Regions from separate parts of the Mesorhizobium sp. G2-6-1 genome, predicted to be linked through region 1. Evidence: riboswitches for the same ligand, from Rfam matches in the RefSeq annotation. Region 1 holds a riboswitch; the other holds the start of a gene.
The links. A riboswitch is a leader RNA that binds a small molecule or an ion and turns the genes downstream of it on or off. The one in region 1 is predicted to bind cobalamin.
Positions count from the first base shown of each region.

Region 2: linked by a shared signal. The riboswitch ahead of AC0L7S_RS01930 (CbtB domain-containing protein) and the one ahead of AC0L7S_RS14720 (DUF1636 family protein) in region 1 are both predicted to bind cobalamin.

Region 1 covers NZ_CM147896.1:3,060,486-3,068,436, forward strand. Annotated here, with positions in the region: partial or broken gene cobN (cobaltochelatase subunit CobN) at 1-2,120, opposite strand, end outside; gene cobW (cobalamin biosynthesis protein CobW) at 2,167-3,204, opposite strand; gene AC0L7S_RS14720 (DUF1636 family protein) at 3,207-3,635, opposite strand; cobalamin riboswitch at 3,673-3,878, opposite strand; gene AC0L7S_RS14725 (winged helix-turn-helix domain-containing protein) at 3,907-5,106, opposite strand; gene AC0L7S_RS14730 (NADH-quinone oxidoreductase subunit A) at 5,436-5,801, shown strand; partial or broken gene AC0L7S_RS14735 (NuoB/complex I 20 kDa subunit family protein) at 5,792-6,374, shown strand; partial or broken gene AC0L7S_RS14740 (NADH-quinone oxidoreductase subunit C) at 6,378-6,985, shown strand; partial or broken gene AC0L7S_RS14745 (NADH-quinone oxidoreductase subunit D) at 6,995-7,951, shown strand, end outside.
Region 2 covers NZ_CM147896.1:406,938-414,888, reverse strand. Annotated here, with positions in the region: partial or broken gene AC0L7S_RS01960 (acetyl/propionyl/methylcrotonyl-CoA carboxylase subunit alpha) at 1-1,336, opposite strand, end outside; gene AC0L7S_RS01955 (carboxyl transferase domain-containing protein) at 1,351-2,958, opposite strand; partial or broken gene AC0L7S_RS01950 (isovaleryl-CoA dehydrogenase) at 2,960-4,122, opposite strand; gene AC0L7S_RS01945 (TetR/AcrR family transcriptional regulator) at 4,091-4,732, opposite strand; gene AC0L7S_RS01940 (hypothetical protein) at 4,882-5,487, opposite strand; gene AC0L7S_RS01935 (CbtA family protein) at 5,490-6,230, opposite strand; gene AC0L7S_RS01930 (CbtB domain-containing protein) at 6,345-6,554, opposite strand; adenosylcobalamin (AdoCbl) riboswitch at 6,559-6,707, opposite strand; gene AC0L7S_RS01925 (histidine phosphatase family protein) at 7,007-7,660, shown strand; gene AC0L7S_RS01920 (pyridoxal phosphate-dependent aminotransferase) at 7,600-7,951, opposite strand, start outside.

The DNA of each region.
Region 1 (7,951 bases):
CGAGCGCGGTCAGGAGGGTCGCCTTTTCCGTTGCGGCACTTTGCAGACGAAGTGCGTCCGTTTCGGCTTCGCCACAGCGTCCATAGATATGCAAGCCATCCTTGATGGTGAAATCCTTGAGATCGCAAAGCCAGGCGTCGATAAGGCGCAATGCCTCGTCGGGCGCGTCCGAGGTTGCGACGCCTGCTTCGGTGGCAAGGCCGGTTCGGGTTGCCGTTTCAACGATCAGTTTGGCAAGTCGGTCGCGGCGGCGGCGGTCAAGACCGTCGGCTTGCGCATATTCGTCAACCAGTTGTTCGAGCCGCTGCTGGTGTTCGTCCAGTCCGGCTCCTGTCAGGGGCGGGGGAGATGGCCGAGCGTGACGGCGGCTATGCGCCGCTTGGCCTGTGCTGCCTCGCCCGGATTGGAAACGATAAACGGATAGATCACCGGCAGCGAGCCGGTGACGATTTCGGAAAACACCCGGCGCTGAGTGCCACCGTCTTGCCGGGTAGCCATTCCAGCGTGCCATGCGCACCGACATGAATGATCGCATGAACGTCAAGCGATTTTTGTAACCAGAAGCCGAATGCAATGAGCGCATGGCGGGGCGGCCGCGTCGGGTCATGATAGTCGGTGCGGCGTTCCGCGATGCGCCCACGATCAGGCGCTAGAGCGATGGTGACATTGCCGAAACGTGCGGCGCGGAAGTTGAATTCGTCCTCGCCGGACTGCGCCAGTTCGTTTTCCGCCGTTCCCCATGTGGCCTCGACCGCAAGGCGTGCTTGGGATGGCAAATGTCTGGCGTGCGCATTGTAGGCTTCAAGCGTCAGTCCATCATTGCCATGTTCGATCTGGTCAAGCAACGTGCGCGGCGATTGCGGAATCCCATCAATTGCATAGCCGCTTTCCTTCAGGTCATGCAGCATGGCTATGACGCTTGAGGGAACGTCGAGGCCGACAGCATAGCCGGTGCGTCCGGGCGCACTTGGGTAATCGGGAATCAGGATGACAATACGCCGCTCTGCATGTGCTGTGCGCTGCAAGCGGATGAAGGCGGCAATGCGCTTTGCCACCTGAGTGATACGGTTCGGCTCAGTGCGATTGGTGAATGCATTGAAGGCAAGTGCTGCGTCGGCTTCGTTCTCGGCCTTGAACGAGATGGCACCGGCTAGAATGCGGCCATCGAGTTCGGGCAAGACGACATGCATGGCGAGGTCGGCGGGGACCAGTCCGCGCTGGTTTTTCTCCCACGCGTCGCGGCGCGTCGTTGCAATGATCACCTGAAAAACGGGTACATTTGCGCGGTCGAACAAGGTTTCGGTGCCGGGTTCGGCTCCAGAAGCAAAAGCCGTGGCCGTGATGATGGCGGCAGGGTTCAATGTTGCAAGGGCGGTTTCGACGAAAGCCAGTGACGTGGGTTCCTTGAGGCTGGACACGAAGATGGGAACCGCATTGATGCCGTCGCGCCTCAATTCAGCGGTTAGCGCGTCAATTGGCGCAACATCGGCGGCCAGCATCATAGACCGGTAGAACAGGATGGGAACGACAGGTGCGCTCTGGTCAAAATCTGGTTGGCTGACGAGGCCTTTTCCCGGTTCGTAGTAACCGGCTTTGGGGATTTCAACGACCTCGGTCTCAATGGCTTCCGTGCCGGAGAGCCGGGCAAGGCGGCCAACCAACGCTTTCATGTTGGCCGGGCCGCCTTCGCGGAAATAGTCAAGCAAACGGTCGAGTTCGTCGCGGGGCAGGGTCGATGCTTCGACAAGCCGCAAATCTTCATCGCGGCACTCGCCGGGCAGCAATGCCAGCTTGATGCCTTTTTCACGCGCGATTGAAGCGAGTTGGTCGCAACCGTAGCGCCACCATTCATAGCCGCCGAGAATACGCACGAGAATAACTTTCGCATGCCGGGCGACAGTGTCGATCCAAAGATCGACGGACATGGGATGGCGAAGATTGCGCAAAGCTGCAAGCCGCATGGTGGGCAGGTTTTGCGCATCCTGGCGCCATGCGGTGGCAAGGCCAGCCAGATCACTGTCGGTAAAGGACAGTGCTACCACATCCGCCGGGGATTGGCGCAGATCTACCGGCTCGATGAGATCATCGAGCGAGGCGGAAGTGGTGGTCAGGATGTGCATGGTCTGGCCTGCTTCATCCGTTGATGCGCCCGTTCTTCACCGAAACTTACCCGATCAGGATTTTTTCGATTGAAGGCCGATTGATGCCCTTCAACCCGATGACGACAAGATTGGAGCGGCGGTCCTCGTCAGGTGTCCATGCCCGATCGTAGTAATGGTTGACGCGCGCGCCAACGGCTTGAACCAGAAGCCGCATCGGCTTGCCGTCGACTTCGACGAAGCCTTTCACGCGCAGCACGTTTTCTTTCTCGGCAGCGGCTGTGACGCGTTTTGTCAGTTCGGTGGGATCGGCAATGGCGGCGATGTCGACAACGAAAGTGTCGAAGTCGTCATGTTCATGCTCGGCCTCGTTGTCGTGATGGGATTTGCGGTTGTGAATGTCGTCTTCAACAGCCAGGCCAAGGCCGAGCAGGACTGACGGATCGACGTTACCTTGTACAGTCGCGACAATCTTGACGGCTGGTGCAATATGCTCGCCGATGAGTGCATTGGCGCGCGCAATGCCCGCTTCATCCATCAAGTCGCCCTTTGTCAGGATAACGAGGTCGGCGCAGGCCACCTGATCTTCGAATACTTCTTCAATCGGATCGTCATGGTCGAGCGATTCGTCCTTGGCGCGCTGGCTGGCAAGCGCGTCCATGTCAAAAGCGACCCGCCCTTCGGCAAGGGCTGCGCCATCAACGACGGCGATGACGCCGTCTACCGTGATGCGGTTTTTGACCGTTGGCCACTGGAATGCCTGCACCAGCGGCTTGGGAAGTGCCAGCCCGGAGGTTTCGATCAGAATATGATCGACTTTTGGAGTGCGAGACAAAATCTGGTCGAGGGCCGGTACGAAATCATCGGCAACCGTGCAGCAGATGCAGCCATTAGCCAGTTCGACGATATTCTCTTCGGGGCAGGTGTCGATGCCGCAACCGCGCAGGATTTCGCCATCGACGCCAATGTCGCCGAACTCATTGACGATGAGGGCCAGCCGCTTGCCGCTGGCCTGTTCCAGCAAATGACGGATCAGCGTTGTCTTGCCGGCACCGAGAAAGCCGGTGACTACTGTGCATGGCACACGCGAGGCGGTGGCGGTCATGGTCAATCCTTCAGGATTTCGAGGGGAGGGATGCGCGCGACAAGGCCGCGTTTCAGGGCGTCGGGGCGGCCACGCCACGGAATGAGACCGTTTGTCGAGTTTGCGAAAAGCCTGGCTCCGGCGACAAGATCGTCGCCGCTGGTTGCAGTCAGATCGCCGAATACGTAGCTCCAGGCACCATCACGCAGGAGTGCCGCGCTGAGGCGGCGCTTGCAATTGCCAAGACATTCGACGGTATGGACGCGGACGTTTTCGTCTTTTGCGGCGCGGCGCGTATCGTCTGCCAACAGGGTGCCGGCACGCGGATGGTTGTCGCAACCGCTTTCGTCGCGGCAAGATGCACAGACGATGACAGTTACGAGCGCCGGAGCATCCGTGTCCCCGGGATCATTGTTGACTGTTTTGGCCGGAAAACTGCCATCTTGACGCAAAACCACGCTCCTTGTCTGGGGCACCCGCCAGACGGTCGGAATTTCTGTTCAAACGGCAGGTCTCCTGGCTCGCGGGTCGTCGCCTTGTTGCCGCCTTCCCGGGAACTTCCCCAGTGGTGTTCGGCCTGGCTCGTCGCTTACAGTTGCGGGGACAGCTGCGGACTAAAGATCTTACGATCCTGCACCGCATTCCCTCTTAGCTCCTCTCTGTTGGGAGAGGAGACCGTCTGTTGCGGATTTAGGCTTGAGAGGGTGGCTGTGTCAACGGGGGCTACGACGTTGCAATGTCTGCAAGCGACGCACCAAGATTGCCCGCTGGCGTGATTTCAATTCGCTCGAGGCCAAGCCAGAGCTGCATTGATTTTAGCTCCGCGAACAGTTCCCGCGCCGTATTGTCTGGTGCGCCGGGTTCGCCATAGGCTGCGTGAACGCGCAGGATGCACGCGGGGCGGTCGGCCTTGAGGTCGACGCGGGCGACGATCCTGTCACCCAACAGAAAGGGCAGCACATAATATCCGTACTGGCGCTTGTCGGCCGGCGTATAAATTTCGATGCGATAGCGGAACCCGAACAGGTTTTCGGTGCGCTTGCGCTCAAAAACCAGCGGATCGAAGGGGGCGAGCAGAGCACGGGCCTCGATCTTGCGCGGCAACCGCGCGTCCTTGTGGATATACGTCTGCTTTTCCCATCCTTTGATGCGAACAGGTATCAGGTCGCCTTCCTCAACCAATTCTTCGATGCGCCCCTTGATGTCGGCAGGCGAAAGCCGGAAATAATCACGCAGGCAGTTTGCCGTTGCGATGCCATGGGCGCGGGCCGAAATGCGCAGCAATTGACGATGGGAATCAGTTGGAGAGGGCGTTGGCATTTCAAGTATGGCAGGCGGTAGCACGCGCTCGGGCAAATCGTAGAAACGCTCGAAACCACGCCGGTAAGCGGTGGTGATGTGACCAGCCCAAAACAGCCATTCGAACGCATGCTTGGCCTCGCTCCACCCCCACCAGCCACCGGTTCCCTTCTGGCCTTCAAGGTCCGAGGCGGCAATCGGGCCACGTTCAACCACCGCCTGATAGATAGTCTTTATATAGTCGGCACGCTCCCGCCCGAATTTTGCCAGTCCGCGGTACATTTCCTCGCCGTTTTCGGCTCGGCGCATGCGCCAACGCATCAGCGGATAAAATTCGACGGGCAACAAGGAAGCCTCATGCGCCCAGTATTCGAACAAAAGGCGCTTTCGCGAGGTGGCGGCATTGTCGAGCATAGCCAGTTGATAGGGGCCGGCGCGAGAATAGAGCGGCATATAATGCGCACGCACGACGGCGCTGACAGAATCGATTTGCAGGAGACCGGTGCGCGAAAGTGTTCTTGCCAGATGCCCGCGATTGATGATGCCAGCGGGCCGTGATTTTGCGAAGCCTTGTGCGGCCAGCGTAATGCGGCGGGCTTGGTTGACCGAGATTGTGTCGTTCATTCGTGCCTTCTCATGATTGTTGCCAAGCCAGGGGAACGCCTGTCTATGCCTATCCTAGCAGGGAAGGTGGCAATCTATGTCAGGAGAAAAAGTGGAGTGTAAAACGAAGGAAAACAAAAGAGCACAGACTGCTCCCGTTGCATCGTATAAAGGAGACTGCGCCACGTTTTGAACAAGGTTTGACTTGCGTCGCAGGAGTGGCTGCGCTAACCCTCGCCGCATTGCAGCATGAGACCGGTCAAACGGTCCGGCGGTGAACTGTCGCGCTTCCGTAACGGGTCCTGCTGCTATAGAATCAGGCGGATAGGCCGTTAACGGAAAGTCGCAGCATGAACGCATTGTTGAGTTCGTATCTGCCCATAGTTATTTTCATCGGGGTCGCGATGGTGGTGGGGCTGGCGCTTATTGTCGCTCCCTTCCTGGTTGCATACCGCAATCCCGATCCGGAAAAACTTTCGGCATATGAGTGCGGGTTCAATTCCTTCGATGACGCACGCATGAAGTTTGACGTCCGCTTTTATCTGGTTTCGATCCTGTTCATCATTTTCGATCTGGAAGTGGCGTTTCTGTTTCCGTGGGCGGTTTCCTTTGGTGATATAGGCATGCTTGGCTTCTGGTCGATGATGGTTTTCCTCGGCGTTTTGACCATCGGCTTTGCCTATGAATGGAAGAAGGGGGCGCTGGAATGGGATTGACCGATAATTCCGGCACACTGGTTGCGCCGAGCCCGAAAGGCATACTGGATCCGAGTACCGGCAAGCCGGTTGGTGCGAACGATCCGTTTTTCCTCGGCATCAATGACGAGCTTTCCGACAAGGGTTTTCTGGTCACCTCGACGGATGCGCTGATTACATGGGCGCGCAGCGGTTCGCTCATGTTCATGACATTTGGTCTGGCATGCTGTGCGGTCGAGATGATTCACACGTCGATGCCGCGCTATGACAGCGAGCGTTTCCGGAGTCGCGCCGCGTGCCTCACCTCGCCAGTCGGATATCATGATCGTTGCCGGGACGCTGACCAACAAGATGGCACCTGCGCTGCGCAAGGTTTACGACCAGATGCCGGAACCGCGCTACGTGATTTCCATGGGGTCGTGCGCCAATGGTGGCGGTTATTACCACTATTCGTATTCGGTTGTGCGTGGTTGCGATCGCATCGTGCCGGTCGATATTTATGTTCCGGGCTGCCCGCCGAGCGCGGAGGCTCTTTTGTATGGCATTCTCCTTCTGCAAAAGAAGATTCGCCGTACCGGCACGATTGAGCGGTGAGCGATCATGAGTGAAGCACTCGAAAGTCTTGCCGCCCATATCGAGGGTCGGCTTGATGCCAATATCGTGGAAAGCGTTATCGCTCATGGCGAATTGACGCTGACGGTGAGGGCTGAGGATATTGTTGAAACGGCGCGCTTCCTGCGCGACGATCCTTCATGCCGGTTTGTTTCAATCATCGATGTCTGCGGTGCCGACTTTCCAGCGCGGGTGCGGCGTTTTGACGTGATCTACCACTTCCTGTCGCCGACAAAGAACCATCGTATCCGCATCAAGGTCGAGGCAGCCGAGGACACCGTCGTGCCCTCGATTACCGGGGTTTTGCTGGTGCCGACTGGTATGAGCGTGAAACTTACGATCTTTACGGCGTGCTTTTTTCCGGCCATCCCGATTTGCGTCGGCTGCTGACCGATTATGGGTTCGAGGGCCATCCGCTTCGTAAAGACTTCCCACTGACCGGTTTTGTAGAGGTGCGCTACGATGATGAAGCCAAGCGCGTTGTCTATGAGCCTGTGGAATTGAAGCAGGAATTTCGCGATTTCGATTTTCTCTCGCCATGGGAGGGTACGGATTACGTGCTGCCGGGCGACGAGAAAGCCAAGACGAATTGAGGCGCGGTAATGGCTGAAACCTCCGTTCGCAATTTCAACATCAATTTCGGTCCGCAGCATCCTGCAGCGCATGGCGTGCTTCGCCTCGTGCTGGAACTTGACGGCGAAGTCGTCGATCGGGTCGATCCGCATATCGGGCTTTTGCATCGCGGTACCGAGAAACTGATCGAGCACAAGACCTATCTTCAGGCTGTGCCTTATCTCGACCGGCTCGATTATTGCGCGCCAATGAACCAGGAGCACGCGTTTGCGCTTGCTGCCGAGCGTCTGCTTGAGATCGAAGTGCCGAAGCGCGGCCAGCTTATCCGGGTTCTCTATTCGGAAATCGGCCGCATCATGTCGCATCTTCTCAATGTGACGACGCAGGCGATGGATGTTGGCGCATTGACGCCTCCGCTATGGGGGTTTGTCGAGCGCGAAAAACTGATGGTGTTTTATGAGCGTGCCAGCGGTTCACGCATGCATGCGGCCTATTTCCGCCCGGGCGGCGTTCATCAGGATTTGCCCGAGCAACTGATCGAGGACATTGGCAAATGGATCGATCCATTCCTTAAATCGGTTGACGATCTCGATGTGCTTTTGACGCCGAACCGTATCTTCAAGCAGCGCAATGCCGATATCGGCGTCATCTCGCTGGAGGATGCCTGGGCTTGGGGATTTTCGGGCGTGATGGTGCGTGGTTCTGGTGCGGCTTGGGATTTGCGCAAATCGCAGCCTTACGAATGTTATGCCGAACTCGATTTCGATATTCCCGTTGGCAAGAACGGCGATTGCTATGATCGTTACCTGATCCGCATGGAAGAGATGCGCCAGTCTGCCCGGATCATGCGCCAGTGCATCGATCTGTTGCTTGGCAAGGAAAGCAGCGGACCGGTTTCAAACATTGATGGCAAAGTGGTTCCGCCCAAACGGGGGAAATGAAACGCTCGATGGAGGCGTTGATTCACCACTTCAAGCTTTACACCG
Region 2 (7,951 bases), 1.3 Mb from region 1:
ATCCACATCTCCCGAGGCAAAATCAGGGTCGCCAACGAGTGCAGCCAGAAATGCTGTATTGACCGTTGAACCAGCGACTTCCGTCCGTGCCAGTACATTTGCGAGGCCAGCTAATGCGGAGGAGCGGTCTGCGCCATGCACGACGATCTTGGCAATCATCGGGTCGTAAAGGGGGAGATGGCATCGCCAGCGGAAACGCCAGTTTCGATGCGCAGGCTCGTGCCATCAGGTGATGAAGCGGGATACGCAAGGTGATGCAGCGTACCGGTCGCCGGCAAAAAACCTTTCGCCGCATCTTCCGCATAGAGGCGTGCTTCGAAGGCATGACCATTCAAGGCAATCTCGTCCTGTCGTTTCGGCAAGGTTTCGCCTGAAGCCACCCGCAATTGCCATTCGACAAGGTCGATGCCTGTGACCATTTCCGTTACCGGATGCTCGACTTGCAAACGTGTGTTCATTTCCATGAACCAGAAGCGGTCCGTCTTGAGACCTTGCGAGGCATCGACGATAAATTCGATGGTGCCGGCCCCCGAATAGCTGATGGCTTTTGCAGCCTTGACCGCCGCCTCGGTCATCGCCTTGCGCAGTTCCGGTGTCATGCCAGGCGCGGGAGCCTCTTCAATCACCTTTTGATGACGCTCTGCGCCGAGCAATCGCGCTCGAACAGGTGAACGGCATTGCCGTAATTGTCGCCGAAAACCTGCACTTCGATATGCCGGGGCTTGTCGACATATTTTTCCACGAGAACGCGGTCGTCCCCGAATGAAGCTTTTGCTTCACGTCGTGCGCCGGACAAAGCATCAGTGAAATCGTCAGGATTATCGACACGCCGCATGCCCTTGCCGCCGCCGCCAGCCCGCGCCTTGATCAAAACGGGATAACCGATTTCGTTCGCCTTGGAGGCGAGAATGACGATGTCTTGTGCCTCGCCGTGATAGCCCGGAACAACAGGCACGCCAGCCTGCTCCATCAGCCGCTTGGCCGCGTCTTTGAGCCCCATGGCGCGGATCGCGGATGCCGACGGACCAATGAAGATCAGACCCGCAGTGATCACTTGATCGACAAATTCGGGGTTTTCAGACAGGAACCCGTATCCGGGATGAATGGCTTCTGCGCCGCTTATCTTTGCCGCAGCAATGATCTTGTCGCCGCGCAGATAGCTCTCGCCAACGGGAGAGGGGCCGATATGCACCGCTTCGTCTGCCAGTACCACATGCAGGGCCTTGGCATCTGCATCGGAGAAAACCGCGACAGTTCTGACGCCCAGTTTGCGGGCGGTACGGATGATCCGGCAGGCAATCTCGCCGCGATTGGCGATGAGGATTTTGGAGAACATTGCGCTCATCGCCATTACATCCTCAACAGGCCGAATTTCGTCTCGGATATCGGCGCGTTGAGTGCGGCAGATAGCGAGAGGCCCAGCACTTCGCGCGATTTTGCCGGATCAATGATGCCATCGTCCCAAAGGCGCGCCGAAGAATAGAGCGGATGACCTTCATACTCGTATTTCATCAGGATCGGCTTCTTGAATTTGGCCTCGTCCTCGGCGCTCCACGTTTCGCCCTTGCGTTCAATGCCCTCGCGCTTGACTAGCGCGAGCACCGTTGCAGCCTGTTCGCCACCCATTACCGAGATACGCGCGTTCGGCCACATCCACAGGAAGCGCGGTGAATAGGCGCGCCCGCACATGCCGTAATTGCCTGCGCCAAATGAGCCGCCGATAATCATTGTCACTTTCGGCACCTGCGCGGTGGCCACAGCCGTGACCAGCTTTGCACCATCCTTGGCGATGCCGCCTGCTTCGTATTTGCGCCCGACCATGAAGCCGGTGATGTTTTGCAGGAAGATCAGTGGAATTTTGCGCTGGCAGCAAAGTTCGATGAAATGCGTACCCTTGAGCGCGGATTCGGAAAACAGAACGCCATTGTTTGCAATAATGCCGACCGGCATACCGTAAAGATGGGCGAAGCCGGTCACCAGTGTTGTTCCGTAATTCTGCTTGAATTCGTCGAACTCGGAACCGTCGACGATGCGGGCAATCACCTCGCGGACATCGTAAGGTTGGCGCACATCCGCAGGTACGATGCCATAGAGGTCATGTGCTGGATAAACTGGCGGAATCGGTTTCTGTAAACTCAAGCCTACGCTCTTGTTTCGATTCAGGTTCTTCACGATCCGCCTTGTGATCGCCAAGGCGTGATTGTCGTCGAGCGCGTAATGATCGGCAACGCCGGATTCACGCGTGTGCAGGTCCGCGCCGCCGAGGTCTTCAGCCGTGACATTCTCTCCGGTCGCAGCCTTCACCAAGGGGGGACCACCCAGGAATATGGTGGCCTGCTTGCGCACCATGATCGATTCATCGGCCATCGCAGGCACATATGCGCCGCCAGCCGTGCACGATCCCATCACGCAGGCTATTTGCGGGATTCCTGCTGCCGACATATTTGCCTGATTGTAGAAAATCCGTCCGAAATGGTCACGATCTGGAAAAACCTCGTCTTGATTGGGCAGGTTTGCACCGCCGGAATCGACAAGATAAATGCAAGGCAAATTGTTTTGCAGCGCAATCTCTTGCGCACGCAGATGCTTTTTCACAGTCACCGGATAATAGGTGCCGCCTTTCACGGTAGCATCATTGATAACGATCATGACCTCATGACCTTCGACGCGGCCAATTCCGGCAATCATTCCAGCTGCCGAGATTGCATCGTTATACATCTCCCACGCAGCGAACTGGCCGATTTCAAGAAACGGCGAGCCAACGTCCAGCAGTTGCGCCAGCCGCTCGCGTGGCAATAATTTACCGCGCGAAATGTGGCGCTGGCGGGCCTCTTCCGAGCCTCCCCGCTGCACGATTTCCGCATTTTCGGAAATTTCCGCCACAAGGGCGTGCATTTTGTCCGCATTTGCCGTGAAAGTTTCGGTTGCCGGGGACAATTTGGATTGCAAAACGGCCATATTATATCTCTTCAGCCATGATTTCGCGCCCGATCAGCCAACGCCTGATTTCACTGGTGCCGGCACCGATTTCGTAAAGCTTGGCGTCGCGCAGGAGCCGGCCTGTCGGATAGTCGTTGATATAGCCATTGCCACCTAGCAACTGGATGGCGTCCAATGCCATCTGCGTCGCCTTTTCAGCCGCAAAGAGGATGCAACCCGCAGCGTCCTTGCGGGTCGTTTCGCCCCGGTCGCAGGCCGAAGCCACCGCATAGACATAGGCGCGGCAGGCATTCATCGTCGTATACATATCCGCGAGTTTGCCTTGCACGAGCTGGAAATCGCCAATCGGTCTGTCAAACTGTTTGCGCTCATGAACGTAGGGCACCGTTACATCGAGACAAGCCGCCATAATGCCAAGTGGGCCACCAGCCAACACAGTGCGCTCATAATCAAGGCCCGACATCAAAACCTCGATGCCGCGGTCCTCTTCATGCAGTATATTTTCGAATGGCACCTCGACATTGTCGAATACCAGTTCGCCCGTATTGGAACCGCGCATTCCAAGCTTGTCCAGTTTCTGCGCTACCGAAAAGCCCTTGAACGCCTTTTCAACGATGAAAGCGGTGATGCCGCGTGATTTCAGGTCGAGATCGGTTTTGGCGTAAACGACCATTGTTTCGGCATCCGGGCCGTTGGTAATCCACATTTTGGTACCATTGAGTACAAAGCGGTCGTTTTTCTTCTCGGCGCGCAGACGCATTGATACGACATCGGAACCGGATCCGGGCTCGGACATCGCAAGTGCGCCGATTTTCTCTCCGAACACAGCGCAGGCAGGTATTTCTCCTTCTGCGCAGGTGTCGCCCAACGGTTGATCTGGTTGACGCACAAATTGGAATGCGCGCCAAAGGAAAGACCGACGGAGGCTGAAGCCCGGCTGATTTCCTCCATCGCAACGACATGGGCGAGATAACCCATGCCGGTTCCCCCGAAATCGGGATCGGCTGTGATGCCGAGAAGGCCAAGCGCCCCGAGTTCTCGCCACAGATGCGGCGGAAATTCATTGCTGCGGTCGATGTCACCTGCCAGTGGCGCTATCTGTTCAGTGGCGAAACGCTGAACGAGGTCGCGCAACGCTGTGGTGTCTTCATCAAGCCCGAAGTTGAGCGCGTGCGTGTACATGGTTTTGCTCCCGGCCCATTGTTGCGCCAACGAGGCGCATTGTCATTGAAAGATATGTTTCTGTTACCCCGGTAACGGTAAGCCGCTCGCCGGGGCGGAACCAGACAATGACGCCGGTCATCATCTGGATGAGTGCCATGGCGGTCAGCCCGGTGTCCTCGATGAGGAAAGCACCGGCATCGACGCCGTCACGCAGGATCGCACGCAACTCTTTTTCATAAGTCGCGCGCAGCTTGAGTATCTGTGTCAGCCGCTCGTGCGACAGGCTGCGCAATTCCATGTTGGATATGTGGGTAGCGGAACGCCGCTCAATATGGAAAGCGATGTGATTGGTGACATAGGCAACGAGCCGGGCACCGGCCTCCGCCGAGGCAGGACGCGTTGCATTCCATGCCTTCAGTAGTGCATCCATATGTTCACGCATCAAGATGAACAGAAGATCTTCCTTGGTTGGGAAGTAGCGATAAAGCGCTGCTGCCTGCACACCAACCTCTGCTGCCAGTTGCCGCATCGAGACGGCTTCATAGCCGTGGCGCGCAATCAGTTCGACTGCCGCATTGCGGATGGCCGCTTCAGTCTTTTCGCCATCGGAACCGGTTGTTCGCGCCATTTTCCCCTCACATTGCAAAATAATAAAACAAACGTTCAATTAATTCAAGATATGGAAATCGGCGCGCACAAGTTCGTTTTATAAATAGCATGGCTGTTGGCCTGAAGCCGACTTGGCTTGGCTGGGGAGGGGCAGACGCTTTCGCCGCTCTATGCCGGGCGCTTTCCCGTCAAACCGATGCCGCCGGCTGTCAACGACAGGGCCACGAGCCCAAAAGCGATGAGGCTAGGCGGGTGGGATGGTACATCGCGCCACATCGGCGAAACGATCTCGGCGGTATTGAACGCTTCGCCGCTGAATTGGCATTGCACGAATGACGCACGCTTGCGCACCATATCGGCATCGATACGCGAGATCAGCGCTTCGACCGCCCCCGTGTTGGTTTCCATGCCGCGCATATGAAGCAGAAGCGCATGGACCGCCGAAAGATAGGCGTGGCTGCACTCATTGAATGGGCTGCTTTCGTCGCGCAGGCTGGCCGGGACCAGTCCCCATAGGCAGTAGGTGAACTGGATATTGCCAAAATTGAGCAATCGTCTGAAGGTTTCGTCTGTGACGTTTTGGCGTTCTGCCAACTCCAGTATATCGCCTCTATAAGTCGCGATCACCGCCATTTGACCGTGCGAAAGGCCGGGAATGGCAAGCCCGCTTTCATTTCCGCCCGTGCTGGAGCGATGCGCAAAGGCCGAGGCAGAGACGAAACACGACAGTGTTAAAGTGCAAACGAGGAAACTGGCCCGCCGCAGCCGCATCATTGTCAGCGCGTTGACCGGCTGACGGACCGGCGGCCTGCAAAACTGCGCTCAGCCACGACACCGAAGCCAAGCCCGATCACAGTCCACAAGACGGCATGCATGCCGAGTGATGATGTACGAAAACGCCATAGAAGATCAGCCGAATAGCCATCTGGCACCTCGTTGATCGTCGGCAAGGCATATTGCGCCGCCGCGATCGAACCAACGAAGGCCGCCGCGCCGATTAACCCGGCGTTCCATGCGCCATGCTGTGCCCAAAGGCGGCGCGCCAAGGCAATTGATGCGGTAGCCGCAGCCACGGAAAACACCAGCATGACGAAGAACAGCTCGGTACGCGCCGCAATCGTGTCGCCGCTGCCGACTGCTGGAGGTGTTGCAGGATATTTTATTGCAGGCGCAAGAACCACGGCAACAAATGCTGCCAGCGCAAGCAACGCCGCCGTGGCGCGTGGTTCCAGCGTGCTGATCCGTCCTTGAACATAGGCGAAAACGAGCGCGAAAAGGCCGCCGATGGCCGCGCCATAGATGACCGAGCCTACCAGCAGACCGATACCAGCCTGCGTGCTTCTGCTGATTGCTTCGGGTTCTGCCTCGGCTTGCGCGCCGTCTGCCACCGCCATCTGTTCTTCATAGGCAATGGCGCGTTCAACCTGTGGTTCGCCGAAAATACGGGCAAAGCCGAACGCAAACAAACCGGCAAGGATGCCAACAAGCATCCCGCGAAGGAGAAGATTGCCAACCATGACTTACAGCCTTTCGAGCAATTTCAGGAAAAGCGAAAACCCGTTTCTCATCCAAAATCGCGTGAAAATAAAAGATTGGGGCGGATTACCGGCTCAATCAAAATCGAAACTGCATTAATGGCAGGGGAAGCCGAGCAGATGGCGGGCATCATGAACGAATTCATGCGTATTCAGACCACTGATAAGCGTCGTCGCGCCTTCTTCCGCACCAATGAAATAGATGGCAAGCATCAACAAAAGGCCGCCAAAAATCGCCCATGGCAAAATTTCCCGGACGGGAATCGGAGCAGTGTGAATGACAGGTGCGAGGGTCGTGTCGGACATGGTGCGTCTCCTGGGATGCTGCGTCCCGTTAATAGAAAGCGTACGCAACGAGAGAAGGCCTGACTTCCGGCAAAATGTAATTTTGCCGATCACAGTGGCGCGACCGTGCTGGAATTTCACCAGCTTCCAATCTCGTAACGTAAACAACCGTATCCGGCACTTATGAGGCTGTCAACGGATTGCAGATGATACACCGCATGATCTTTGCTGGACCACTGGGGAACATAAGGCCACCTCAATTGGTGAGATGTTGACGATCAAACCATGCCCGCACCACCGCAATGATTTCCTTGAAAAGAGGTGGTCCTGGTGCGCTTCAGCTTTTGATGAAATCAATGAGCCGTTCCAACTATTTGTTTTCAGGCAATCATGGGCGGAAAATCGGAGGTCGCTCTTCCTGAAATTGCTATAATGTGCCACCGAATTCGCTCGAATCCATTGAGGCATTTTTCATGAGCGCACGCCTGTCGATGATTTGCTGTGGTGCAACAGCGGCAACGCGCAATGGTTCGTTTCCGCTGGATGAACCTTTGGAGAATTCGCGTGCGGCGCCGCCGTTGGACGGCTTGGGTTTGCGCTTGCGACACATCGAACGGGTATGGACCAGCCCGACACGTCGGGCGCGCCAGACTACGCAGGCATTGTCGCTGGATGGGATCGACAATGGCTCCCTGCGCGATCAGGATTTCGGCATTTGGGCGGGCAAGAGCCTTGCCGAAGTCGAAAAAGCGCAGCCCCACGCCATTGTGCAATGGCGCGCGGATAGTTCCGCTGCACCGCATGGCGGCGAATCACTTGCCGATCTTTCGCAGCGCGTCGCAGCTTTGATGGATGGTTTGCTGGGTGAGCGTGGCCATACAGTTGCAATCACCCATGCGGCGGTGATGCGCGCTGCCATGCTTCACGTGCTGGAGGCGCCGCTGCAAGCTTTCTGGAACATCGACATCGAACCCTTCAGCATGATCGCATTCTCAAACAACGGAAATCGCTGGACCTTTCGAGCGGTCAACCAATTCGTATCGAAACGTGCAGGCCGTGACGAAGTTCAGCCAGCTACTGCGGCCAATGCGCCGGGAAGTTCTTCGGCAAGAATATCGAGTTCGTGATCGAGGCCGACACTGACCCTTATGCAGCGGTCGAGGCCGGGCGCCATTGGCTTGCGAATGAAAACGTCGCGTGCAAGCAGCGCCTGGAGCAGCTTGAGGGCGAATGCACCATCGCGTCCGCAGTCGATTGTTACGAAATTGGTCGCCGAAGACAGAGGAACAAGGCCGTTCCCGGTGGCGATCTCGGCAATTCGCTTTCGGCCGGTTGCGACACGCGCAACGACGCTTTGCAGATAGGGTTGATCGCCAAGGGCGGCTTCGCCGGCGATTTGCGCCATGCGGCTGACGCCG